Regions from separate parts of the Stenotrophomonas sp. K-6 genome, predicted to be linked through region 2. Evidence: riboswitches for the same ligand, from Rfam matches in the RefSeq annotation. Region 2 holds a riboswitch; the other holds the start of a gene.

Region 1 (11,500 bases), on a different contig from region 2:
CCATGAAACTGCCCGGATACCACTGCTGGCAGAGCGCGAACGCGAAGGCGAAGGCCCACGCCAACAGCGTGAAGGTGGCGCCAGCCGCGAACAGCTCATCGCGGGTCACTTTGTGGTCCTGCAGCATGTAGGCAATCAGGCTGCCCGCCGTGTAGAAATACAGCAGGCATTCGAGCAGTTGCGCCGTTGTCACCAGCGCCGGGCGTTCCAGCAGCGCGCCCGAGATTGAAAACACCACCGAAGGAATCGCCAGCACCAGGGCCACCCACATGCCCAGTGGACTGCGCCGTACGACCCACAGGGCCAGGCCGAGCACGGCGATGCCGAATGCACCGAACAACGCACGGCTCGCACCGGCTTCGTCCATCGCGGGGTACAGCAGCACGCCGAGCAACTGCACCGCCAACAGCCAGGCGGATGGATGCCGGCGTGCGATCGCCAACCATTTGGTGCTGCGTGCTATCGCCATCGTCGTCCCCGCCCCTGCCTGTTCGCGCCGAGCTTAGCCGGAATCACGCAGGCGGCGGATGATGGCCGTGGCAGCACCCACCACCACGGCCAGTGCCTCATTCCTGCCGATACACCTCGGCCCCGAGATTCCGGAACTGCGCGGATTTCTCGGCCATGCCGGCCTCCAACGCCTGGTGCGCATCCAGCCCCTGCCCCGCCGCATAGTCACGCACGTCCTGGGTGATCTTCATCGAGCAGAAGTGCGGGCCGCACATCGAACAGAAGTGGGCCAGTTTGTGCGCGTCCTTGGGCAGGGTCTCGTCATGGAATTCCTTGGCCTTCTCCGGGTCCAGCCCCAGGTGGAACTGGTCCTCCCAGCGGAATTCGAAACGTGCCTTGCTCAGCGCGTTGTCGCGGACCTGCGCGCCGGGATGGCCCTTGGCCAGATCCGAGGCGTGCGCGGCGATGCGGTAGGCCATGATGCCGTCTCGTACGTCCTGGCGGTTGGGCAGACCCAGGTGTTCCTTCGGGGTCACGTAGCAGAGCATCGCCGTGCCGTACCAGCCGATCATCGCCGCACCGATCGCACTGGTGATGTGGTCGTAGCCCGGCGCGATATCGGTGGTCAACGGGCCCAGCGTATAGAACGGCGCTTCACCGCACTCGCGCAGCTGCTTGTCCATGTTTTCCTTGATCAGCTGCATCGGCACGTGGCCGGGGCCCTCGATCATGGTCTGCACGTCGTGCTTCCAGGCGATCTTCGTCAGCTCGCCCAGCGTTTCCAGTTCACCGAACTGCGCAGCATCGTTGGCATCGGCGATGCAGCCCGGGCGCAGGCCATCGCCCAGCGAGAAGGTCACGTCGTAGGCCTTCATGATTTCGCAGATCTCTTCGAAGTGCGTGTAGAGGAAGTTCTCCTTGTGATGCGCCAGGCACCACTTGGCCATGATCGACCCACCACGCGAGACGATGCCGGTCACGCGCTTGGCGGTGAGCGGGACGTAACGCAGCAGGACGCCGGCGTGGATGGTGAAGTAGTCCACGCCCTGCTCGGCCTGCTCGATCAGCGTGTCGCGGAAGATCGCCCAGTTCAGTTCCTCGGCACGGCCATCGACCTTCTCCAGCGCCTGGTAGATCGGCACGGTGCCGATCGCCACCGGCGAGTTGCGCAGGATCCATTCGCGCGTTTCATGGATGTGCTTGCCGGTGGACAGGTCCATCACGGTGTCGCCGCCCCAACGGATCGCCCAGACCAGCTTTTCCACTTCCTCGGCAATGCCCGATGACACCGCGCTGTTGCCGATGTTGGCGTTGATCTTGGTCAGGAAGTTGCGGCCGATGATCATCGGCTCGCTTTCCGGGTGGTTGATGTTGTTGGGCAGCACCGCGCGGCCGCGGGCGATCTCGTCGCGGACGAACGCGGGGGTGATGATCTTCGGGATGGAAGCACCAAAGGCTTCACCGGGATGCTGCTTCAGCAGCGCGGCATCTCGGATCGCGTCCAGACGCTGGTTCTCACGAATCGCCACGAACTCCATCTCCGGCGTGATGATGCCGCGCCGTGCGTAGTGCATCTGGGTGACGTTGCGACCGGCCAACGCGCGTCGCGGTTGCAGCCGCGATGGGAAGCGCACCGCATCGAGCCGTGCATCGGTCTCGCGCGAGCGGCCGAATGCCGAGCTCAGGCCCTCCAGCACCTCGGTATCGCCGCGCTCGGCCACCCAGGCCGCGCGCAGCGCAGGCAGACCGGCGGAGAGGTCGATAGCGACAGCCGGATCGGTATACGGGCCGGAGGTGTCGTAGACGGTGACCGGCGCATTCTCTTCACCGCCAAACAGGGTGGGCGTGCGGGTCAGCGTGATCTCGCGCATCGGCACCTGCAGATCGGGGCGCGAGCCCTGTACATGGATCTTGTGCGAGCCGGGAATCGGCCGGGTGACCGATTCGGAGAGTTGCTGGGCCTGTTGCTGCAGGGCGGAGGGCTGTGCGTTCATCGAGGATCGTCCTAGGTTCAATCCCCGCACAGGGACTGTGCGGTTCTATGCGAGGGATTCGCATGGGAGGGACGAAACGGCGGCGCTCGACGGACGGATTGCGGGCGGTCTCCGGGCACGATTGCCCTACGGCGCAATGCATCTGCAGATGCGAAGCTTCCCTACGCCGGTATCAACCGGATCAGGTTCGAAGGGACTGTCTCAACCTTGGCCACTGGGCCGCGGTACCCCCGCTTCGGGGCGAATTAGAGCACAAAGCGGTGGCCGCTGGCGCATTGGGCGGCGGCATCCCGTCGCGATCGGGTTTGGATGTGAACATGCCGCCGACAACTGATGCACTACCATGCCGCGGCGCAATATGCGCGCTGCTCGACGCCATCGACGTCCGTACTGACCGGCCTCGACCGGCTTGATCCGCCCCAGTCGTTGCCGCTGTGCCGCTGGAGATTGCAAGCCTCGGCTCGCCCCTACTGATCGGAGACACGCCTGCATGGTGTTCCGCATTTCCATCGCACTGGTCGCACTGCTGGTGCTGATTGCCGGTCTCGCGCCGGGCCCTTTCAACGAGGTCGTCCAGAGCGGCCTGTCCACCATCATCCGCAGCACCGGCTGGCTGTACCTGCTGGTGGTGTTCATCACCCTCTCCTTCCTGATGTACTTGGCCTTCGGCCGCTTCGGATCGCTGCGCATCGGCGGTGAAGATGCCGAGCCCGACTTCTCCAACGCGAGCTGGATGTCGATGCTGTTCGCTGCCGGCATGGGCATCGGCCTGGTGTTCTGGGGTGCGGCAGAGCCGATCTCGCATTTCGTGAAGCCGCCGGAAGGGCTGGCACCGCAAAGCATGGAAGCGGCACGCGCGTCGATGCGCTACGCATTCTTCCATTGGGGCCTGCATCCATGGGCGATCTACGCGTTGATCGGCTTGGCGATGGCGTGGTTCCAGTTCAACCGCAATGGCCGTGGACTGATCAGCGATCTGCTGCAGCCGATCATCGGTGCACGACACCGCGGCTGGATGGGCACGGTCGTCAACGTGGCAGCCGTGGTCGCCACGGCGATCGGCGTGGCGACCACGCTGGGCTTCGGCACGATCCAGATCGCCGCTGGCCTTGAGCGCGTATTCGGCATCCAGGCCTCGGTGCCGGTGCAGTTGACCATCATCGCCGTGGCGTTCGTGCTGTACATGGCGTCCACCACCAGTGGCGTGCATCGCGGCATCAAGTGGTTGTCCAATTTCAATCTCGGCCTGGCCGCACTGTTGCTCGCGCTGGTGCTGGTGCTGGGGCCCACGGGCTTCATCTTCGATACGTTCACCACGACGATCGGCTCCTATCTCAATTCGCTGGTGACGATGAGCCTGCGGATGTCGCCGTTCTCAGGCAGCACCTGGGTGGCGGACTGGACGATCTTCTACTGGGCCTGGTGGATCGCATGGGCGCCGTTTGTGGGCTCGTTCATCGCGCGCGTCTCGCGTGGGCGCAGCATCCGTGAGTTCGTGCTGGGCGTGGTGATCGCACCGAGCGTGCTGGGCTTCCTGTGGTTCTCGGTATTCGGCGGCACGGCGCTGTGGTCGCAGATCTTCGGCCACGTGGATCTGGCGCAGGCGCTGGGAAATGGCTACGAGACGGTGTTGTTCACGATGTTCGACAGCCTGCCGATGCCCACGGTGTTGTCGGTGATCGCGCTGGTGCTGTTGATGATCTTCTTCGTGACCTCGGCTGATTCGGCGGTGCTGGTGCTGGCGACGATGTCGACGGAGGAGGCCGGTGATCCGCCCTTGGCGCGCCGGATGGTGTGGGGCGTGGCGATTGCGTTGATCGCGGGCGTGCTCCTGCTGGCTGGCGGTCTCAATGCGCTGCAGGGGATGATCACAATCGCTGCACTGCCGTTTGCGTTGTTGATGCTGGCGGTGATGTGGTCGTTGTATCGGGTGCTGGATATGGAGCATGCGCTGCAGCGCCGCCGTGCGCAGCGCGCGCGACGGTTGATGGATGAGTGGATCGAGCGCGAGATCGCGGCGCAGGAAGAAACGCGCGATGAGGCGGCTCGGGCGCCTTAGGGGGGGCGGGTTGGTCGGGTTGGTCGGGTTGGTCAGCTTGGTCGCTTAGAGCGGCACGCTTCCCGGGCTATCGGTGGGCGGGCCGGGACGGGTGGGTTGGCGGGACACGCCGTGAATCCGTCCTTGGAGGCTCATGTCGCGCCATCCATGGCGCTCATGGTCCCGACAACCCACCCGCCCCGTCCCGCTCACAGTTTCATGGTGGTTCTGGGAGAGCAGCCGAGCGATGCTCGGCATGGCGCGCGTCCGACCGACAGTTTCAGAGTTCCAACGCGAGCAGCGTAGCCACGCTCGACACAGCCGATGTTTCGCGTAGTGCGCTTCAGGTCGTTTGGACAACGCAGCCGAGCGAGGATCCGATGCATCGGTTTGCTCGACGCATCGGATCCCCGCTGAGACAAAGCAGCCACGCATGGCGTGGCTCTACCGTTTTTGCCATGCGCACCGACCCATTGTGGGTGGGTCGGCCTGGGTGGGTTGGCGGGACCGTATGCCGCCATGGATGGCGGCATACGAGCCTACATGGACGTACTTGCGGCGGGTCCCGCAAACCCACCCAGGCCGGACCACTACCCGCAGCCCCAAAGCGTCCTGCTTTACGTCCTGCTTTACGTCCTGCTTTACGTCCTGCTTTACGCTCTGCCCTGCGATTCTGCCAACCAGCAGTCGGCGCTACGAAGCACTGGGGAATCAGTACCCCGCCGCCTGCCCATCCTTGCGGCTTTCCGACGCCCCGTAATACACACCCGACTCGGGATCCCGCAGGATCGCCTGATACCCACCATACGGACCATCCGCGAACACCACCCGGTGACCCTTGCGCATCAACGCGCGCACCGTCTCATACGGGAACCCGGTTTCCAGATTCACCTCGCCGCCATCGCTCATCGCCGTCGCCTGCCCGGTCGGCTCGGTCGAGCCCTCGTGCTGGATGCGCGGCGCATCGCCGGCTTCCTGCAGATTCATCCCGAAATCGACCATGTTCATCACGATCTGCGCGTGCCCTTGCGGCTGCATCGCACCGCCCATCACCCCGAAGCTCATCCACGGCTTGCCGTCCTTGGTCACGAAGCCCGGGATGATCGTCTGGAACGGTCGCTTGCCCGGCGCATAGCCATTCGGGTGATCTTTCTGCAGCACGAACATCTCGCCGCGGTCCTGCAGGATGAAGCCCAGGCCCGGCGGCGCCATGCCGCTGCCCATGCCCCGGTAATTGGATTGGATCAGCGAGACCATCATGCCGTCGGCGTCGGCCACGGTCAGGTAGATCGTGTCGCCTTCCTTCAGTTGCTTCGGCGTCCCGGGCTGCACTTCATTCAGCGCCTTGTCCATCGAGATCAGCGTGCGGCGCTCGGCGGCGTAGCCTTTGGAGATCAGCTTATCGACCGGGGCCGGGTGGAACGCCGGATCGGTATAGAAGCGCGCGCGGTCGGCGAAGGCCAGCTTCTTGGCTTCCACGAACAGGTGCACGTGCTCGGGCGAGCCGAAGGGGATGTTGGAGAAATCGTAGCCTTCCAGCACGTTGAGGATCTGCAGCGCGGCGATGCCCTGGCTGTTCGGCGGCAGCTCCCACACGTCATAGCCGCGGTAGTTGCTGCTGACCGGCTCCACCCACTCGCCGTGATGGCTGGCCATGTCCTCATAGCTCAGGTAGCCGCCATTGGCCTTGAAGTAGGTGCCGATGGTGCGGGCGATCTCGCCTTTGTAGAAGGCATCGCGGCCGCCCTGGGCGATCTGCTCCAGGGTGTGGGCCAGGTTCGGGTTCTTCCACATCTCGCCCTTGCGCGGGGCATGGCCGTTGATCGTGAACTGCTCGGTGAAGCCGGGGTACTTGGACAGTCGTGGCACCGAGCGGTCCCAGTAATAGGCGATGACCTCGGCGACCGGATGGCCTTCGCGGGCGTAGCGGATCGCAGGCGCGAGGTTGTCGGCCATCGGCTTGCGGCCGAAACGGTCATGCAGCGCGAACCAGCCATCCACCGCGCCGGGGACGGACACGGGCAGTGGGCCGGTGGCCGGGATCTCCTTCAGGCCGCGGCGCTGGAACTCGGCCAGGGTCAACGACTTCGGCGAGCGGCCCGAGCCGTTGTAGCCATACAGCTTCTCGGTTTTGGGGTCCCACACGATCGCGAACAGATCACCGCCGACGCCGTTGCCGGTCGGCTCCATCAAACCGAGGGCGGCATTGGCCGCGATCGCGGCATCCACCGCAGAGCCGCCGGACTTCATGACGTCCAGGGCGATCTGGGTCGCCAGGGGCTGGGAGGTGGCGGCCATCGCATGCGGAGCGATCACCTCCGAGCGGGTGGCGAAGGTGTGGCCGGTGATCCGGTCGGCGGCGATGGCTGCGGCGGGCAGCGCACACAGGATGGCGGCGGCGAGCAGGCCGCGGGCAAGGCGTGAGGGCACGGGGTGGTTCCTGAGGGTGGTAGCGAGCTGATGGTGGCGGCAGATGCCGCCGAATGACATCCCACCATGGTCATGCTCGGATGAAACATCGGCCCCGAATCCGCGCAATTGCGCCCGGCAAAATGCTGAATTCCGGTTCACCGGAACGCTTTCAGCCGCAACCATCCTTGTGCGGCGGGGCCTTGCGGTGGATGCAGGCGAAACCGATGGAAATTGTCTTTCCAGGGTTGACACCGCCAAAACCCGTGTGGTTTTCTCGATCTCATGTTGCAGCGCACAGCCACCCGCGAATCCATCGAGCACGCCGACCACGGCGCGGCCTCGATCCATTCGCTTCTCGTCCTCGTACTTATTACCCAACCAACAGGTGCGGGACGGACCGGCGTGTAAGCAAGACTGCCAGGTATCCATCAAAACCCGCACCCGACCAGGTGCGGGTTTTTTCGTTTCAGAACCCTTCGATTTCCATCCTCCCCTCCGAGTTGCCTTCCACCATGACCCGCCAGCCCACCTCGAGCCAGCCGACGCCCACCGCCCCCACGGCGGGTGCGTTCGCGTGTGCTCGCGGCCAGGCCGGTGCCACCCCTTCCCCTGATGGGCCGACGCGTCGCTGACCGTCGGCCCTCTTTTTTCTTGCCTCCAAAGGACCTCCCCCATGAGCACCAACGACCTGCCCCAGATCAAGATCGCTGTTGTCGGCTACGGCAGCCAGGGCCGCGCGCACGCGCTGAATCTGCGTGAATCCGGTTTCGATGTCGTCATCGGGCTGCGCCCGGGCGGTCCGACCGAGGTCAAGGCACAGGCCGATGGCTTCACCGTCAAAGCCCCGGCCGAGGCAGTGAAGGAGGCCGATCTGGTCGCCGTGCTGACCCCGGACATGGTGCAGAAGAAGCTCTACGAAGATGTGCTCGCGCCGAACATGAAACAGGGCGCGGTGCTGCTGTTCGCGCATGGTCTGAACGTGCATTTCGACATGATCAAACCGCGCGCGGATCTGGACGTGGTGCTGGTCGCACCGAAGGGCCCGGGTGCACTGGTCCGTCGCGAGTATGAGATCGGCCGCGGTGTGCCGTGCATCTGGGCGGTCTACCAGGACAAGAGTGGCAAGGCCGCCGAGTTCGCCCTGGCCTACGCCGGTGGCCTGGGTGGCGCGCGCGCCAACCTGATCCAGACCACCTTCAAGGAAGAGACCGAAACCGATCTGTTCGGCGAGCAGGCCGTGCTGTGCGGTGGCGCTTCGGCCCTGGTGCAGGCCGGTTTCGAGACGCTGGTCGAAGCCGGCTACCAGCCGGAAATCGCCTATTACGAAGTGCTGCACGAACTGAAGCTGATCGTGGACCTGTTCTACGAAGGCGGCATCACCCGCATGCTGGAGTTCATCTCCGAAACCGCGCAGTACGGCGACTACGTCAGCGGCCCGCGCGTGATCGATGCCGGCACCAAGGCGCGCATGAAGGACGTACTGACCGATATCCAGAACGGCACCTTCACCAAGAACTGGGTCGCCGAGTACGAAGCGGGCCTGCCGAACTACAACAAGTTCAAGCAGGCCGATCTGGAGCACCCGATCGAGAAGGTGGGCAAAGAACTGCGCGCCAAGATGGTCTGGTTGCAAAGTCAAGCCGCGTAAACGCGCGGCTCCCCCACCCGCTTTCGTAAAGGTCACCGCATGAACACCTCCGCACACAGCACCGCGCCCCGCAATGGCGCACGCTGGTTGACGCAGGCCCTGGAAGCCGAGGGCGTGCATACGCTGTTCGGCTATCCGGGCGGCACCATCATGCCGTTCTACGACGCCCTGGTGGATTCCGGGCTGAAGCACATCCTGGTCCGCCACGAGCAGGGCGCAGCCCTGGCCGCCAACGGCTTCGCCCGTGCCAGCGGCCGGGTCGGCGTCTGTGTTGCCACCTCGGGCCCGGGCGCGTCCAACCTGGTCACCGGGATCGCCGATGCGATGCTGGATTCGGTGCCGATGGTCTGCATCACCGGCCAGGTCGCCACCCCGCTGCTGGGCACCGACGCGTTCCAGGAACTGGACGTGTTTGGACTGACCCTGCCGATCGTCAAACACAGCTGGCTGGTGCGCTCGGTCGATGACCTGCCGCAGGTGGTCGCCGATGCGTTCCGTATCGCCCGCGAGGGTCGCCCGGGGCCGGTGCTGATCGATCTGCCCAAGGACGTGCAGGTGGCCGATGCGTCGCACCTGCCCGACCACGTGCCATCCACGGTGGTCGCACCGCCGGCGCCGAATGACGACGCCATCGCGCAGACCATCGCCGCCATCGCCGGGGCCGAGAAGCCGGTGATCTATGCCGGGGGTGGCGTGGCGCTGGGCGATGCGGTGGAGGACTTCCGTGCCTTCGTCGAGGCGACCCGCATTCCAACCGTGCTGACCCTGCGCGGGCTGGGCGCACTGCCGCCGCAGCACCCGCACTACCTGGGCATGCTGGGCATGCACGGCACCCGCGCAGCCAACATGGCCGTGCAGGAAAGCGATCTGCTGATCGTGGTCGGCGCCCGTTTCGATGACCGCGCCACCGGCAAGTTGAACGAGTTCGCCCCGTTTGCGCGCGTCGTGCATATCGATGCCGATGCGTACGAGATCTCCAAGCTGCGCACCGCCGACATCGCGGTGCCGGGCAATGTCGGTACGGCGCTGCGCGCACTGACCGCTGCGGCCACCACGCCAGCCACGCAGGAGGCCTGGGCCAAGCGCTGCCAGGGCCACCGTGAACGCTTCGCCCCGCGCTACGACGCACCGGGCAAGCACATCTACGCCCCGGCACTGCTGAAGCGCCTGAGCGAGCTGGCCCCGAGCGACGCGATCATCGCCTGTGATGTCGGCCAGCATCAGATGTGGGTCGCCCAGCACTGCCGCTTCAACCACCCGCGCAACCACCTGACCAGCGGCGCGCTGGGCACCATGGGCTTCGGCCTGCCGGCCGCGATGGGGGCGCAGTTCGCCTGCCCGGATCGCACCGTGGTGCTGGTCTCCGGCGATGGCAGTTTCATGATGAACGTGCAGGAGCTGGTCACCATCGCCCGCTGCCGCCTGCCGGTGAAGATCGTACTGCTGGACAACAGCTCGCTGGGCATGGTCCGCCAGTGGCAGGAGCTGTTCTTCGCCGAGCGCTACAGCGAGATCGACCTGTCCGACAACCCGGACTTCGCTGCGCTGGCGCAGGTATTCGGTATTCCGGCCACGCGCATCGAAGCCCGTGACGATGTCGAAGGTGGCCTGGCCGCGATGCTGGCCCAGCCCGGCCCGGCACTGCTGCATGTGGCCATCGATGCGCGTGCCAACGTGTGGCCGCTGGTGCCGCCCAACAACGCCAACAGCACGATGCTGGAAAGCAACCCCGCTCATCAGTCCCAGGAGTTCCCCAATGCAATACCGGCTTGACCTGGTGCTGACCCCGGCCGAAGGCGCGCTGCTGCGCGTGATCGGCATGGCCGAACGTCGCGGCTTCGCGCCGCGCGCGATCGCCGGTGCGCCCAACGCGGCCGACGATGGTCGCTGGCACCTCCAGCTGGTGGTGGACAGCACGCGTCCGCCCGAGACGCTGCGCCGCCAGATCGAGAAGATCTACGACTGTGTGTCAGTGCGCATCAGCGCACTGGAGCCCGGCACTGGAGCATCCGCATGAACGCCCGCACCGTTGCATCGGTGCCGGTACGGAGGTGTCTTCTCGGCCGTACGTCGCACCGTGCGCCGTGGCAGCGCGCGTCGCGCCGGAACGATCACCATGGCCGGGTGCGTGATGCCGGCTAGCCGTGCCCCGCAGGAACCGGACGTAGGCGAGGTAAGCGTCGCCGATGTGCTGGCCGCGCAGGCGCGGCTGCGCCGCTTCCTGCCGCCCACGCCCCTGCATTACGCCGAGCGTTTCGGCGTGTGGCTGAAGCTGGAGAACCTGCAGCGCACCGGCTCCTACAAGGTGCGCGGTGCATTGAACGCCCTGCTGGCCGGCCGTGAACGCGGTGACGACCGCCCGGTCATCTGCGCCTCGGCCGGCAACCACGCCCAGGGCGTGGCGTGGGCCGCCTACCGCTTGAACATTCCGGCGATCACCGTGATGCCGCACGGTGCACCGGCCACCAAGATCGCCGGTGTCGCCCACTGGGGCGCCACGGTACGCCAGCACGGCGATAGCTACGACGAGGCGTATGCCTTTGCCCGTGCCCTGGCCGACCAGCACGGCTATCGCTTCCTGTCCGCGTTCGACGACCCGGACGTGATCGCCGGCCAGGGCACGCTGGGCATCGAGCTGGCGCCGCATGCACCTGATGTGGTGATCGTGCCGATCGGCGGCGGTGGCCTGGCCTCTGGCGTCGCGCTGGCGCTGAAATCGCAGGGCGTGCGCATCGTCGGTGCGCAGGTCGAGGGCGTCGATTCGATGGCCCGCGCCATCCGCGGCGATGTGCGCGAGATCGCCCCGGCGGCCACCCTGGCCGATGGCGTCAAGGTCAAGGTTCCCGGTTTCCTGACCCGCAGGCTGTGCAGTGCACTGCTGGATGATGTGGTCATCGTGCGTGAAGCCGAGCTGCGCGAAACCCTGGTGCGGCTGGCGCTGGAAGAACATGTGATCGC
Region 2 (11,500 bases):
TGCGTTCTGCGGCAGAGACACCACGAACGGGTAGCGCGGCAGCAGCCAGGGGTAGTCACGCTCCAGCACGGCTTGGGCGTCATCGCGCCGGTCGGTGAATGCCAAGCTGTGCACCATCACCCGGCGGGCGTCCTGCTGGCTCGGCTCGCCCGTCACGACGTACACATCGCCTATGTAGGTGGCCTTGCCGGCTTCGATCGTGAGGCGTGGGGCATCGGCCTCGTCGAGGGCGAAAGTCTGCCCTTGCCGGTAAAACAGCAGTCCGATGTAATAGCGCCCGGCCTTGATACGCAACGACGTGGTGGGCTCGTTGCAGACGATCACGCCCTTGAAACGGTACGGGCCGATCAGCCCCTTGGCTGAAGTGCCCGGCGCGTACAACTGCATGCCGAAGGTGTTCTCCGGGCAGTGGCTGGTGGTGATCAGCAGGCCTTCGTCGGGCTTGAGTGCGGCGCTTTCCTTGAGGTTCTGCGGCCCGGCCAGGCAGGGAAGGGCGATCAGCAACAGCAGTGCAGTCCAGACCATTCTCATCCTGAGCTCCGGTGGTGTTCTTCGTGAACGTGCTTGAAGGAACGTACGACCCGCCCGGATGGCCGGGAGTGCACGAATCATCCATGACTGCACCGCAGCGTTGCAATGCCCTGCGTTGACCTCAACCGCGGTTGAGGCAAGAGACTGCGTACTCATTCCTTGACCAAGCCTCCCCCCATGTTGACCGATGCCCCTGTTGCGCCTGCCGGCCTGTTTGGGTTCATTAATCCGTCCGGGCTGTACGACCCGACCGCGAACGGCTATTCCCACGTTGCGGTGGTGCGGCTGCCGGCCCGCGTGATCCACATCGCCGGGCAGGGCGGGGAAACCGCCGATGGCGCGCTGCCGCCGTGCTTCGATGCGCAGGTCGCCCAAGCGCTGGACAATCTCAGCCTTGCACTGACGTCGGCCGGTGCCACCCTGGCCGACGTGGCCAAGCTCACCGTGCTGGTGGTCGATCACGATCAGGACCGACTCGGCATCCTGTCCGAACAGATCGGCCGACGCTGGCGCTTGGGCCGTGCGCCGACCTGCACGCTGATCCCGGTGCCGCGGCTGGCGTTGGACGGCATGCTGTTTGAGATCGAGGCGACGGCCTACACCCGTTGAGCGACTCCGGGGCGAGCCTTTTACTGTGATATACGAAACATATATGATGTGTATATCCACTTTTTGAGGCTCGCCCATGGGCATCGTCAACATCGACGACGAACTGCACGACAACCTGCGCCGCGCCAGCGGCGTTTCGGGCCGTTCCATCAATGCCCAGGCGGGCTTCTGGATCAAGATCGGCATGCTGTGTGAAATGAATCCGGGTATGAGCTACCAGGAGATCGTCAGCCGTGAACTGCGTGCTGCCGGGGTCGAGCCGGGCGCGTTGCGGGTGGCCGAAGCATGATCAAGACCGTTGAAGAACAGGCGCTGATGCGCGCATCGGGGCGCCTGCTGGCACAGGTGTTCGAGGCGCTGGACGAGCTGCCGCTGGAGGGCATGAGCACGCTGCAGGTGAACGACTGGGTCGAGCGCTTCATCGTCGATCAGCTGCATGCGCGCCCGGCGAGCAAGGGCCAGTACGGCTTTGCCTACGTGCTCAATTCCTCCATCGACAACGTGGTCTGCCATGGGGTGCCATCGCCCGATGCCATCCTGCGCAGCGGCAGCATCGTCAATCTGGACATCACCCTGGAGAAGGACGGTTACATCGCCGATTCCAGCAAGACCTATCTGATCGGCGAGGTGGACTACGCGGCGAAGCGGCTGGTTCGGGTCACGCGCGAGGCGATGTGGAAGGGGATCGGCGTGGTGCGCCCGGGCGCGACGCTGGGCGACATCGGTTTTGCGATCCAGCAGCATGCCAAGGCGCATGGCTACAGCGTCGTCCGCGAATTCTGCGGCCATGGCATCGGCCAGGAGATGCACGAAGAGCCGCAGGTGCTGCATTACGGGCGCCGCGGCGACGGGCTGGAGCTGGAAGAGGGCATGACCTTCACCATCGAGCCGATGATCAACCAGGGCCGCGCGGCCATCGACATGAGCGACGACGGCTGGACCGTGACCACCCGTGACGGGAAGCTCTCGGCACAGGCCGAGCACACGGTGCTGGTGACTGCCGATGGAGTCGACGTCCTGACGTTGCGGGCAGACGAGCGCGTAGTGCGCTGACGCGGCCGCCGGACCTGGCTCGGCGGCCTCATTCGCTGCGCGTGGAGACCAGCTTGAGGAACGCCTCGTTCTGATACCGGCTCATGCGTAGCTGCTGGCCGGTGTCCATGGTCACCACGTGGTGGCCGTTGAACCACGGATGGATCGCCTTGACCCGGCGCACGTTGACGATCGCCGAGCGATGCACGCGCGCGAAATGCCGCGGATCCAGCCGGGCGGCGAGGGTGGTCATGGTCTCGCGCAGCTCGTGCATGCGGTCGACCAGGTGGATCTCGACCGTGTTGCGTGCCGCCTTGATCCAGACGATGTCCTCCACCGCCACCAGCACCACATGCTCATCGACCCGCACCGGGATGCGCTGCAGGTAGTCGTCCCGCTGGCGCAGTGCATCCAGCGCCTGCAGGATCTGCGCCGAGGCCTGTGCGCCCATGCCGCTCGCCGCCGACAGCCGCGCCTTCGCCCGCTGCAGCGTGGCGGCAAAGCGCTCGCGGCTGAACGGCTTGACCAGATAATCCACGGCATTGGCCTCGAAGGCCTTCACTGCGTACTGCTCGTACGCGGTGACGAACACGGTGGCCGGCATTCGCGCCGCGCCGAGGGTGGCCACCACGTCCATGCCGTTGATCGCGGGCATCTGGATGTCCAGGAACACCAGGTCCGGTGAGTGGCTGCGGATCGCGCCGACCGCCGAGATGCCATCGCCGCATTCGCCGACGATGTCGATTTCGGGATCATCGCGCAGCAACCGCACGATCGCATGGCGGGCGATCGGCTCATCATCGACCACCAGCACGGTCAGGCTCATGCCGGCGCGATCCCCGGCGTTGTACCGGGGGTGAATTCGGGTGCCTCGTCGGCACTGTCCAGTTCACGGAACGGCACGCGGACGCGGCAGGCGACACCCTCTGGCCAGAGCATGTCCAGCCGGACGTCGGCGGCATCGCCGTACAGTTCCTTCAGGCGCAGGCGTGCATTGGACATGCCGATGCCGTGTCCGGCCGATGCGGTCGGTTCGGCCGACAGGGTGCTGTTGCGGTTGCGCACTTCGATGCACAGCGTGTCGCCATCGCGGCGGGCCTCGATCTCGATCGTGTCGCTGCCCACGCGCTGGCCGATGCCATGGCGCAGCGCGTTCTCCACCAGCGGCTGCAGGATCAGGCTGGGCACCGCGCAGTCCAGCGTGTCCGGAGCGATGTACGTGCGGGTGGTGAGCCGATCCTTGAATCGGGTGCGCTGGATGCCCAGGTACAGCTCGATCAGGTCCAGTTCCTGGCGCAGGCTGATTTCCTGCCCGTCGTAGTCTTCCAGGAACGCGCGCAGCAGGTCGCTCAGGCGCAGCAGCATGTCTTCGGCCGAGACCTTGTCCTCGTCGAGCAGGGTAATGATCGCGTGCAGGGTGTTGAACAGAAAGTGCGGCTGCAGCTGGGACTTCAGCGAGAGCAGACGCGACTGTGCCAGCTCGGTGGCCAGCTGGCTCGCCTCCAGTTCACGGCGGGCCTTCTCGGCGTGGAAATGGATGGCCTGCTGGATCGCGAACAGGGTCCAGTAGGTCAGCAGCCCGATGGCGAAGTGCTGCTCCAGGAAGTAGCCCAGCTGCTCGAAGAAACCGCTCGGCTCGAACAGGGTGGAGACCATCGCGCCCACGACCATGGCAATGAACGTCATGCCGACGCTGGCCACCGCCTGTGCGCCGAGCCCGTGCAGGCGCCCGCTGCCGCGTACCGGAAAGCGCTCGGCGAGGCGGAAGACCGTGGGTGCCAGGGCAGCCCACGTGTACCACTGGATCAGCGACCACCGCAGCAGATCCCAGAGGGGTTGTTGGCTGTTCGGTAGACCGGCGTTGATCGAGGTCTGCAGGGCGAACACCACGGCCACCGCCGTCCACAGGGCGAGGTAGCGGGACAGGCGGATCCGGGTGCTGCCAAGGCGAATGTACATGGTCGATTCCGGGCCAGGCATCTCTGGCGACGCTCATCTTAGGCAGGCGGCGGGAGGGCGGGAAGCGCCATGACGGCCCATTACGATTGGCCTGGTCGTGGCGACGATTCGTCCCGGACCGGTTGGCCGATCCGGCCGGCGGGCGCGTGATGCGGGTGTCCATCACCTGCCTGGAGCACCGCCATGATCCTGATCCGCCCCCTTCTGCTCGTTTCGTTGCTGCTCGCCGCCAGCGCCCACGGCGGACAGGCGCGTTACTTGGGTCTGCTCAACCGGGCGCACGACAGCGTGGTGACCGTCGATGTCGCGCCAGCCGGCACGGAAGCGTTTGCGCCGCGGTCGATCGATATTCTTGCGGGTGGCGGCGGCAGCACCATGATCCGCCTGGCCGACGAGGGCTGCCGGTTCGATCTTCGTGTCGCGTTCCGCAACGGACGACGGGTGGTCTACCGCGATGTGGATGTGTGCAGGGGCGACACACTGGTCATCGCGCCGCTGAAGAAAACACCCGATGATCGTGCGGTTGCGCTGGAGCCACAGACGCCAACGCGTGGCCGATAGCAGGGGGGCGCGGCGAGTGCCGTCCGCCGTCCGCGCTTACGGAGGCATACGCGGCATGCGCTGCTCCACCAGCGCCGCGACCCAGTCGATGAAGACCCGCAGCTTGGCGCTGACATGCCGGTTCGGGGGGAACGCAAGGTGCAGCGGCATCGCATCGATGCGCCACCCCGGGAACAGCCGGACCAGCTCGCCGGCGGCCACGTGCGGGGCGGCCATGTAGTCCGGGAGCCACAGCGCACCCAGGCCCGCCACGCCCGCGGCGAGATACGCATTGCCATCATCGACCGCGAGCAGGTGGTGCCCCTTCACGGTGACCGGTTCGTCGCCGCGCTGGAGGGTGTAGGGCAGAACCGTGCCACTGCGCGAGCGCAGGTAGCCGACCACGCGGTGCGGGGCCTGCTCCAGGTCCTGCGGATGCGAAGGGATACCCGCCTGCTGCAGGTAGGCGGGCGAAGCGTAGATGCCGGCCGGCAGATCGCCAATATGGCGGGCGACCAGCGATTGATCGGTGATTTGTCCACCCCGGATCACGCAGTCCACGTTCTCGTCGATCAGGTCCACGTGGCGATCGCTGACGCCCAGATCGAGCTGGATCTCCGGATAGCGGGCAAGGAAGTCGGGCAGGGCCGGCACCAGCACCCGCCGTGCGAATGGGGCGGGCACGTCCACCCGCAGGCGCCCGCGAGGCGCGGCAGCCGCAGTGGACAGGCTGGTTTCAGCGTCGTCGATGTCGGCCAGCAGCCGGATCACCCGCGCATAGTAGGCCGCGCCATCGGCGGTGACATTCACCTGCCGGGTGGTGCGGTTCAACAGGCGCACCCGCAGCCGGGCCTCCAGGTGCTGTACCAGCTGCGTGACCGTGGTGCGGCTGATGTGCAGCGTTTCGGCGGCCTTGGTGAAGCTGCCGGTTTCCACCACCCGGGCGAAGGCCTGCATTGCGTCGAACCGGTCCATCTGCATTCCCTGGGGGCTGATTGTTTGGATTCTACAAACAATGTTGGGCAGCGGACCGCGTTTATCCGGTGCCCACGGCGGTCTACTGTGGCCTTTCATTCCAGATGGGCCGGTATCGGCCCAGGGCAGAGGTGGTTCATGGCAACACGTGACGTCGTTTTTCCGCCGGGCCGCCAGGCCCTGTACGAGCGCAACCGCTACTCGCCGGCAGTACGGTCCAATGGCTTTCTGTTCGTGTCCGGGCAGGTTGGCAGCCGCGAGGACGGTTCGCCCGAGCCCGAGCTGGAGGCGCAGGTACGGCGTGCGTTCGACAACCTCAACGCGGTGCTTGGCGCGGCCGGGTGCACGTTCGATGATGTCGTCGACGTGACCGTGTTCCTGGTCAATCCCGAGCAGATCTTCGAGCGGGTGTGGGCCGTCGTTCCGGAGTACTGGGGCGAGGCGCCGTATCCCACGCTCACCGGTATCGGCGTGACTTGGCTGTATGGATTCGACGTGGAGATCAAGGTGATCGCGAAGCTTCCGTAGCACGCCTTCACGCGGTCACGGCTGCGTCTTGCCGATAGTGGGACGTCATCCTGCTTCCTGTTGCGGACCCACATGCCCCTGATTCCCGAGCGCGTGCAGCGCTGGCCCCGGCCGTGGCGCGTGGTGTTGCTGTCGCTGCTGGCGCTCTACGCGCTGTACCTGCTGGCGGGCAATGTGTTCCTCAATACGCCGCTGTTCGATGCGGTCACCAACCGCAAACCTGAAAAGTTCACAATGCAGACCGGGCCGGCGCTGACCCTGATGCCCGGGCAGGCCGTGGTCTGGAACATCCGCATGCGCGGCCAGGCCAATCGAACGCAGTATGTGTTCCGTGCCGACCGGGCGAGTGCCTGGATCGATCTGCCGGCGCTGTTGCGCAAGGAAGTGCGCATTCCGCGCATTGATGCCACGGGGGTTGAAGCCGAGGTCGAGCGGGTCGAAAAGGCCATTCCCCCGCCGCCGCGGGGTGACCGTGGCTGGACGCTGCGGTTCGATGCGATCCACAGCGACACTATCCGCAGTGGGCGCTTCGGCAAGCTGCTGATCGTTGGCCAAGGGCGCGGCAATGTCGGTTTCCTCAAGCAACTCAAGGGCGGGCCATCGGAGCTGTTCGATTCCACGGCGGGCTTCGATGATGCCCAGGTCAGTTTCGACGGGGTCAACGTGCTGGACGATGCCCATATCGCCGCGCGCTTCCACTTCCCGCGGCACTATCGTGACGACGCGCCGGGATTGCAGAAACTTGGCATCACCTGGGCGCAGCTGCAGATCGATGCCCGCAGCCAAGGCCTGCGCATCGACACCGGTGGCCCGCACGTCAAAGTGGGCAGTGCGGTCTCCAATGCCCGCCTCACCGCGGACGTGACCCTGGAAGAGGGCGCGCTGCGACCGGGCAGCCGGCTGGTCTGGCGGCTGCCCCTGCATGCCGGCGTCCACGCCGATGACCGTGGCCTGCTGTCGCTGCAACTGGACGTGGCGCAGGACATGCGCGTCCAGGCCCGGCTACCGCGTGATCCGGAAACGGGCAGCGAACTCAATGCCGATCTGCGCGTGACCGGCCGGAAGATTCCGTTCCAGGCGCCGGGCGAGCTGCTTCCACGGCTGTCTGGCAAAGTGCAGGGCGCCTGGCAGTTCCAGTCGCTCAACTGGATCAGCGATCTGTTCGTGAAAAAGCCGTGGTTCCACCTTGATGGCGGTGGGCTGCTCAAGGCAGACGTCATCCTCGCCGATGGTCAACTGGCGCCGGGCAGCACGGTGGATATCCCGCAGGTGGCTGCCGTGGCCGAGGTTGCAGGGGTCAGGATGCGCGGCGACGCCCATGCACAGGGCCGGATCGTGGAGGGCGAACCACCGCAGGCGGAACTGAAGGTGCAGATCCCGCGCTTCCAGGCTGCGCCCACCAATGCGCCGAAGGCGGTGCTGTTCGATGGGCGCCAGCTGGCGCTGACCCTGCGCGGCGATGCCCGATTGAAGGAATTGAGTGATGGCATGCGCGCCCAGCTGCGTTTCACCGATGCGCGGGTGCCCGACCTCACCGCCTACAACCGCTATCTGGGCAACGACAACGTGCGCCTGCTCGGCGGGACCGGTCTGCTCAGCGGTGATGTCTCGCTGGATGCCTCCGGTCGGGTAGGCAAGGGCAGTGCCGATCTGCGCGGCACCGGGGCCCGGCTCAGTGTGGCGGGCATCGCCATGCGCGGCGATGCGCAACTGCAGGCGCGCCTGCAGCGTGCGGATTTCGACAGCCGCCAGTTCGATCTCGGCGGCACCACCGTGGACCTGCGCAACATCCACGTGGGGGATGAAAAAAGTGACGGGCGTTGGTGGGGCAAGGTGGCGATCCGCAGTGGCCACATTGATGCGGCCGCGCCGTTCCAGGTGGATGGCCTGGCCGACCTGCGCCTGCGCGATGCCGGGCCATTGCTCGGCGTGTTCGCCCAGCGCAGCGAATACCCGCGCTGGGTGCTCGGGATGCTGGATTCCGGGGAGGTGCAGGCCAGTGGGCAGCTGCGCTGGCGCAGTGGCGAGCTGATCGTGGAGGATCTGCAGGCCGAGAACGAGCGGCTGTCCCTGCAGGCGCGGCTGGATCTGAGTCATGGCAAGCGCCGCGGCGATCTTTACCTGCGCTGGGGCGTGCTGGGGGCCGGCATCGAGCTGCAGGGCCAGCAGCGCAAGTGGCACCTTGCCGGCGCCCGCGACTGGTATGCCGAGCAGCCGCGGCTGCTGCCGGCCAAGCCGGCCGCCACGAAGCAGGGCAACGGCACGCCCTGACAGAGTGATTGGCTCCCCTCGGTGGGCCCGGCTTGGTATCCTCGCCGCGCCCTCTGTCTGGTGACAGCGTGCCTCTCGCCGTCATCGACCCGTCATCCCATGAGCAACAGCCCCCACCGCGTTCAAGGCCTCAACAACGATGAGGTGGCCGCCGATTGGCCCGCCATCACCGACCGGGAGATCACCTGGCTGCGTGAGCGGTTTCCGCAGCTGGGCGAAGCGAGCCAGGTGCTGTGGCACAGCCCGCGGCCGATGTCCGCCGCCGCCATTGTCGAGAGCGAACAGGGCAGGGTGTTCGTCAAGCGTCACCATGGCAGCGTACGCACGGCGGCCGGGCTGACCGAAGAGCATCGCCTGCTCCAGCACCTCGCCGCTCAGGGCGTGCCCGTGGTCGAGGTATTGCATGATCGGGACGGCGCAACCGCGGTCGAACACGATGGCTGGACTTACGAGCTGCATACCGTGGGCCGTGGGCAGGACATCTACCGCGATGCGCCGTCCTGGACATTGCTGACCGACGCCGCACAGGCGCGCGAGGCCGGCCGGATGCTGGCGCGACTGCATCACGCGTCAGCCAGCTATCACGCACCCCAACGCAGCACGCACCTGCTGGTCGCGCGCGATGATCTGCTCCGCGCCGCCGATCCTATCGCGGCCCTGCAGGCCGGGCTCGGCGATCGTCCGGGCCTGGCGGCCTACCTCGCGCGCCAGGATTGGCAGGCCGATCTTCGGCGGGCGGTGCTGCCCTGGCACGCCGGGCTGGCTGAGCGCCTGCAGGCCGAGCCGCGCCTCTGGGCGCATAACGATTTCCATGTGTCCAACCTGCTCTGGCGTCAGGACGGCGAGCGATACGTGGTGGATACCGTGCTCGATGTCGGCCTGGCATCGCCGACCAGTGCCTTGTTCGACCTGGCCACCGCCATTGAACGCAACGCGGTGGCCTGGCTGGCGCTGGAAAGCGGCGAGGCGGCCGTGCGCGTGGATATCGCGCTGGCTCTGCTGGCCGGCTACCGCGAGATCGTGCCGCTGTCTGCCGAGCGCGTGCACCTGCTGGCCGACCTGCTCCCTATCGTCCAGCTCGACTTCGCGCTGTCGGAAGTGGAGTACTTCGAGGGCGTGACGCACTCGCCGGCCAATGCCGACGTGGCCTACCACACCTTCCTGCTCGGGCATGCTGACTGGTTCAGCACCCCGGCAGGGCAGGGCCTGCTGAAGGCGCTGCACGCCGCCGCCTGAGGGCAGGCTCGCAAATCCGTACGGTTTGTAGTGAAATAGTCACAGAAGCGGGGGTGCCTGGCGAAACCAGGCTGAGAGAGTCCCTTGGAACCTGATCCGGTTTGCACCGGCGTAGGGAGCTTTGAGCAGCAGGCATACCGCCGTGATGGGTCGGTGCGCCTGCGTGCCTTCGCTTCGTCTCCCCCAGCTGATGACGAATCGAATGAACCGTTGCTTCCGCCCCACGCTGTTGTCCGCCGCCCTCTGCGCCGCGCTGCCACTTCATGCCAACGATCTCGCGGACGCGCCCGAGCGCTCGCCGACCGAGCTCGCCGCCGTGCGCGTGCAGGCGCATCAGCCGGCAGCCACCACCACGCAGACCAGCAGTTTCGGCGCGGGTGACTGGAAGAGCACCCCGGCCTCGGTGAACGTCCTGGATCGCGATCTGCTGGACAGCCGCCAGGTCCGCACGTTGTCCGAACTGGCCAGCAACGATGCCTCGCTGGGCGACAGCTACGCGCCGGTCGGTTACTACCAGAACATCGCGATCCGCGGCTTCCCGCTGGATACCGGCACCGGCTACCGCTTCAACGGGCTGGCCATCACCGGCGAGCAGCGCCTGGCGCTGGAGAACATCCAGTCGGTGGAGATCCTCAAGGGTGAGGCGGGTCTCGCCGCGGGCGTCATGGCGCCCGGCGGCATCATCAATTACGTGGGCAAGCGCCCGGCCGAGGTCCGCAACGTCACCCTCGGCACCGATTCGGAAGGCTCCCGCTACACCGCGGTGGATCTCGGCCACTGGCTGTCGCCGCGTTTTGGCGTTCGCTTCAATGCCGCCTGGGAAGACAGCGATTCCTACATCGACCACGCCGATGGCCGCCGCAACTTCTACTCGCTGGCCACCGACTGGCTGATCGGCGAACGCGGCAAGCTGGAGGTGGACGCCAACTACCAGACCAGCGCGCAGCGCTCGGCCTCGGGCTATCAGCTGCTGGGCGCCACCGAGCTGCCGCGCGGCGTGGACCGCAAGCACATGCTGGGCTACCAGGCGTGGCAGCGGCCGGTCGGCATCGACAGCACCAACCTCACTGCACTGCATACCTACGACTTCAGCCCGAGGTGGCAATCGCGGGTGTCGGCCAGCTACAGCCGCTCGGTGATCGACGACAACGTCGCCTTCGCCTACGGCTGCTACTACGCCGCCGGCTGTGCCGATGGCAGCGTGCCGGGCAACTACTTCGCGCCCAACGGCGACTACGACATCTACGATTACCGCAGCCCGGACGACACCCGCCGCAACCTGGAATTCCGTGGCGAGCTGCGCGGCAGTTTCGCCACCGGCGATGTCCGGCACGAGCTGAGTGTGGGTGCGGACCGTTTCGAGCGCACCGTGGACAAGCGACGCAACGTCAATGAGTACGTGGGCACCGCCAACATCCACGATGCGCAGGTGCCGCAGTTCGAACCGTCGCCGCTGATGCCGGGCCCCTCCGCGCGGCGTCTGGACAGTGCGCAGACCGCAGTGTTCGCATTGGACCGGATGAGCTTCGGCGAGTGGCAGTGGCTGGCCGGCGGGCGTTTTGTCCGCCTGGACGAGCGTGCCTATGACAAGCGCGGCAACCCCGAGCGCCACAGCCGCCTGTCGCGCTTCCTGCCGCAGACCGCGCTGGTCTGGAAGGCGACCGATGAGGTCAATGCCTATGTGAGCTACGTGCGCGGGATTTCGCTCGGCCAGGAAGCGCCGTTCTGGACCTCCAACGAAGGCACGTTCCTGCCTGCAGTGCTGTCGCGCCAGACCGAAGTAGGCGTCAAGTACGTGCCCAGCGATGCGCTGACGTTG

The links. A riboswitch is a leader RNA that binds a small molecule or an ion and turns the genes downstream of it on or off. The one in region 2 is predicted to bind thiamine pyrophosphate.
Region 1: another riboswitch for thiamine pyrophosphate. It lies ahead of thiC (phosphomethylpyrimidine synthase ThiC); the one in region 2 lies ahead of AC13F7_RS12590 (TonB-dependent receptor).

The regions. Positions count from the first base shown of each region.
Region 1 is NZ_JBSPUC010000001.1:676,178-687,677, reverse strand. It holds gene AC13F7_RS02965 (ion channel) at 1-469, opposite strand, end outside; gene thiC (phosphomethylpyrimidine synthase ThiC) at 567-2,444, opposite strand; TPP riboswitch at 2,585-2,686, opposite strand; gene AC13F7_RS02955 (BCCT family transporter) at 2,935-4,503, shown strand; gene ggt (gamma-glutamyltransferase) at 5,194-6,912, opposite strand; gene ilvC (ketol-acid reductoisomerase) at 7,568-8,542, shown strand; gene ilvG (acetolactate synthase 2 catalytic subunit) at 8,582-10,315, shown strand; gene AC13F7_RS02935 (ACT domain-containing protein) at 10,299-10,559, shown strand; gene AC13F7_RS02930 (threonine dehydratase) at 10,674-11,500, shown strand, end outside.
Region 2 is NZ_JBSPUC010000003.1:469,357-480,856, forward strand. It holds gene AC13F7_RS12535 (hypothetical protein) at 1-525, opposite strand, end outside; gene AC13F7_RS12540 (RidA family protein) at 709-1,140, shown strand; gene AC13F7_RS12545 (ParD-like family protein) at 1,217-1,429, shown strand; gene map (type I methionyl aminopeptidase) at 1,426-2,193, shown strand; gene AC13F7_RS12555 (LytR/AlgR family response regulator transcription factor) at 2,222-2,998, opposite strand; gene AC13F7_RS12560 (sensor histidine kinase) at 2,995-4,131, opposite strand; gene AC13F7_RS12565 (hypothetical protein) at 4,315-4,692, shown strand; gene AC13F7_RS12570 (LysR family transcriptional regulator) at 4,729-5,646, opposite strand; gene AC13F7_RS12575 (RidA family protein) at 5,785-6,174, shown strand; gene AC13F7_RS12580 (translocation/assembly module TamB domain-containing protein) at 6,247-8,445, shown strand; gene AC13F7_RS12585 (phosphotransferase enzyme family protein) at 8,545-9,681, shown strand; TPP riboswitch at 9,721-9,816, shown strand; gene AC13F7_RS12590 (TonB-dependent receptor) at 9,884-11,500, shown strand, end outside.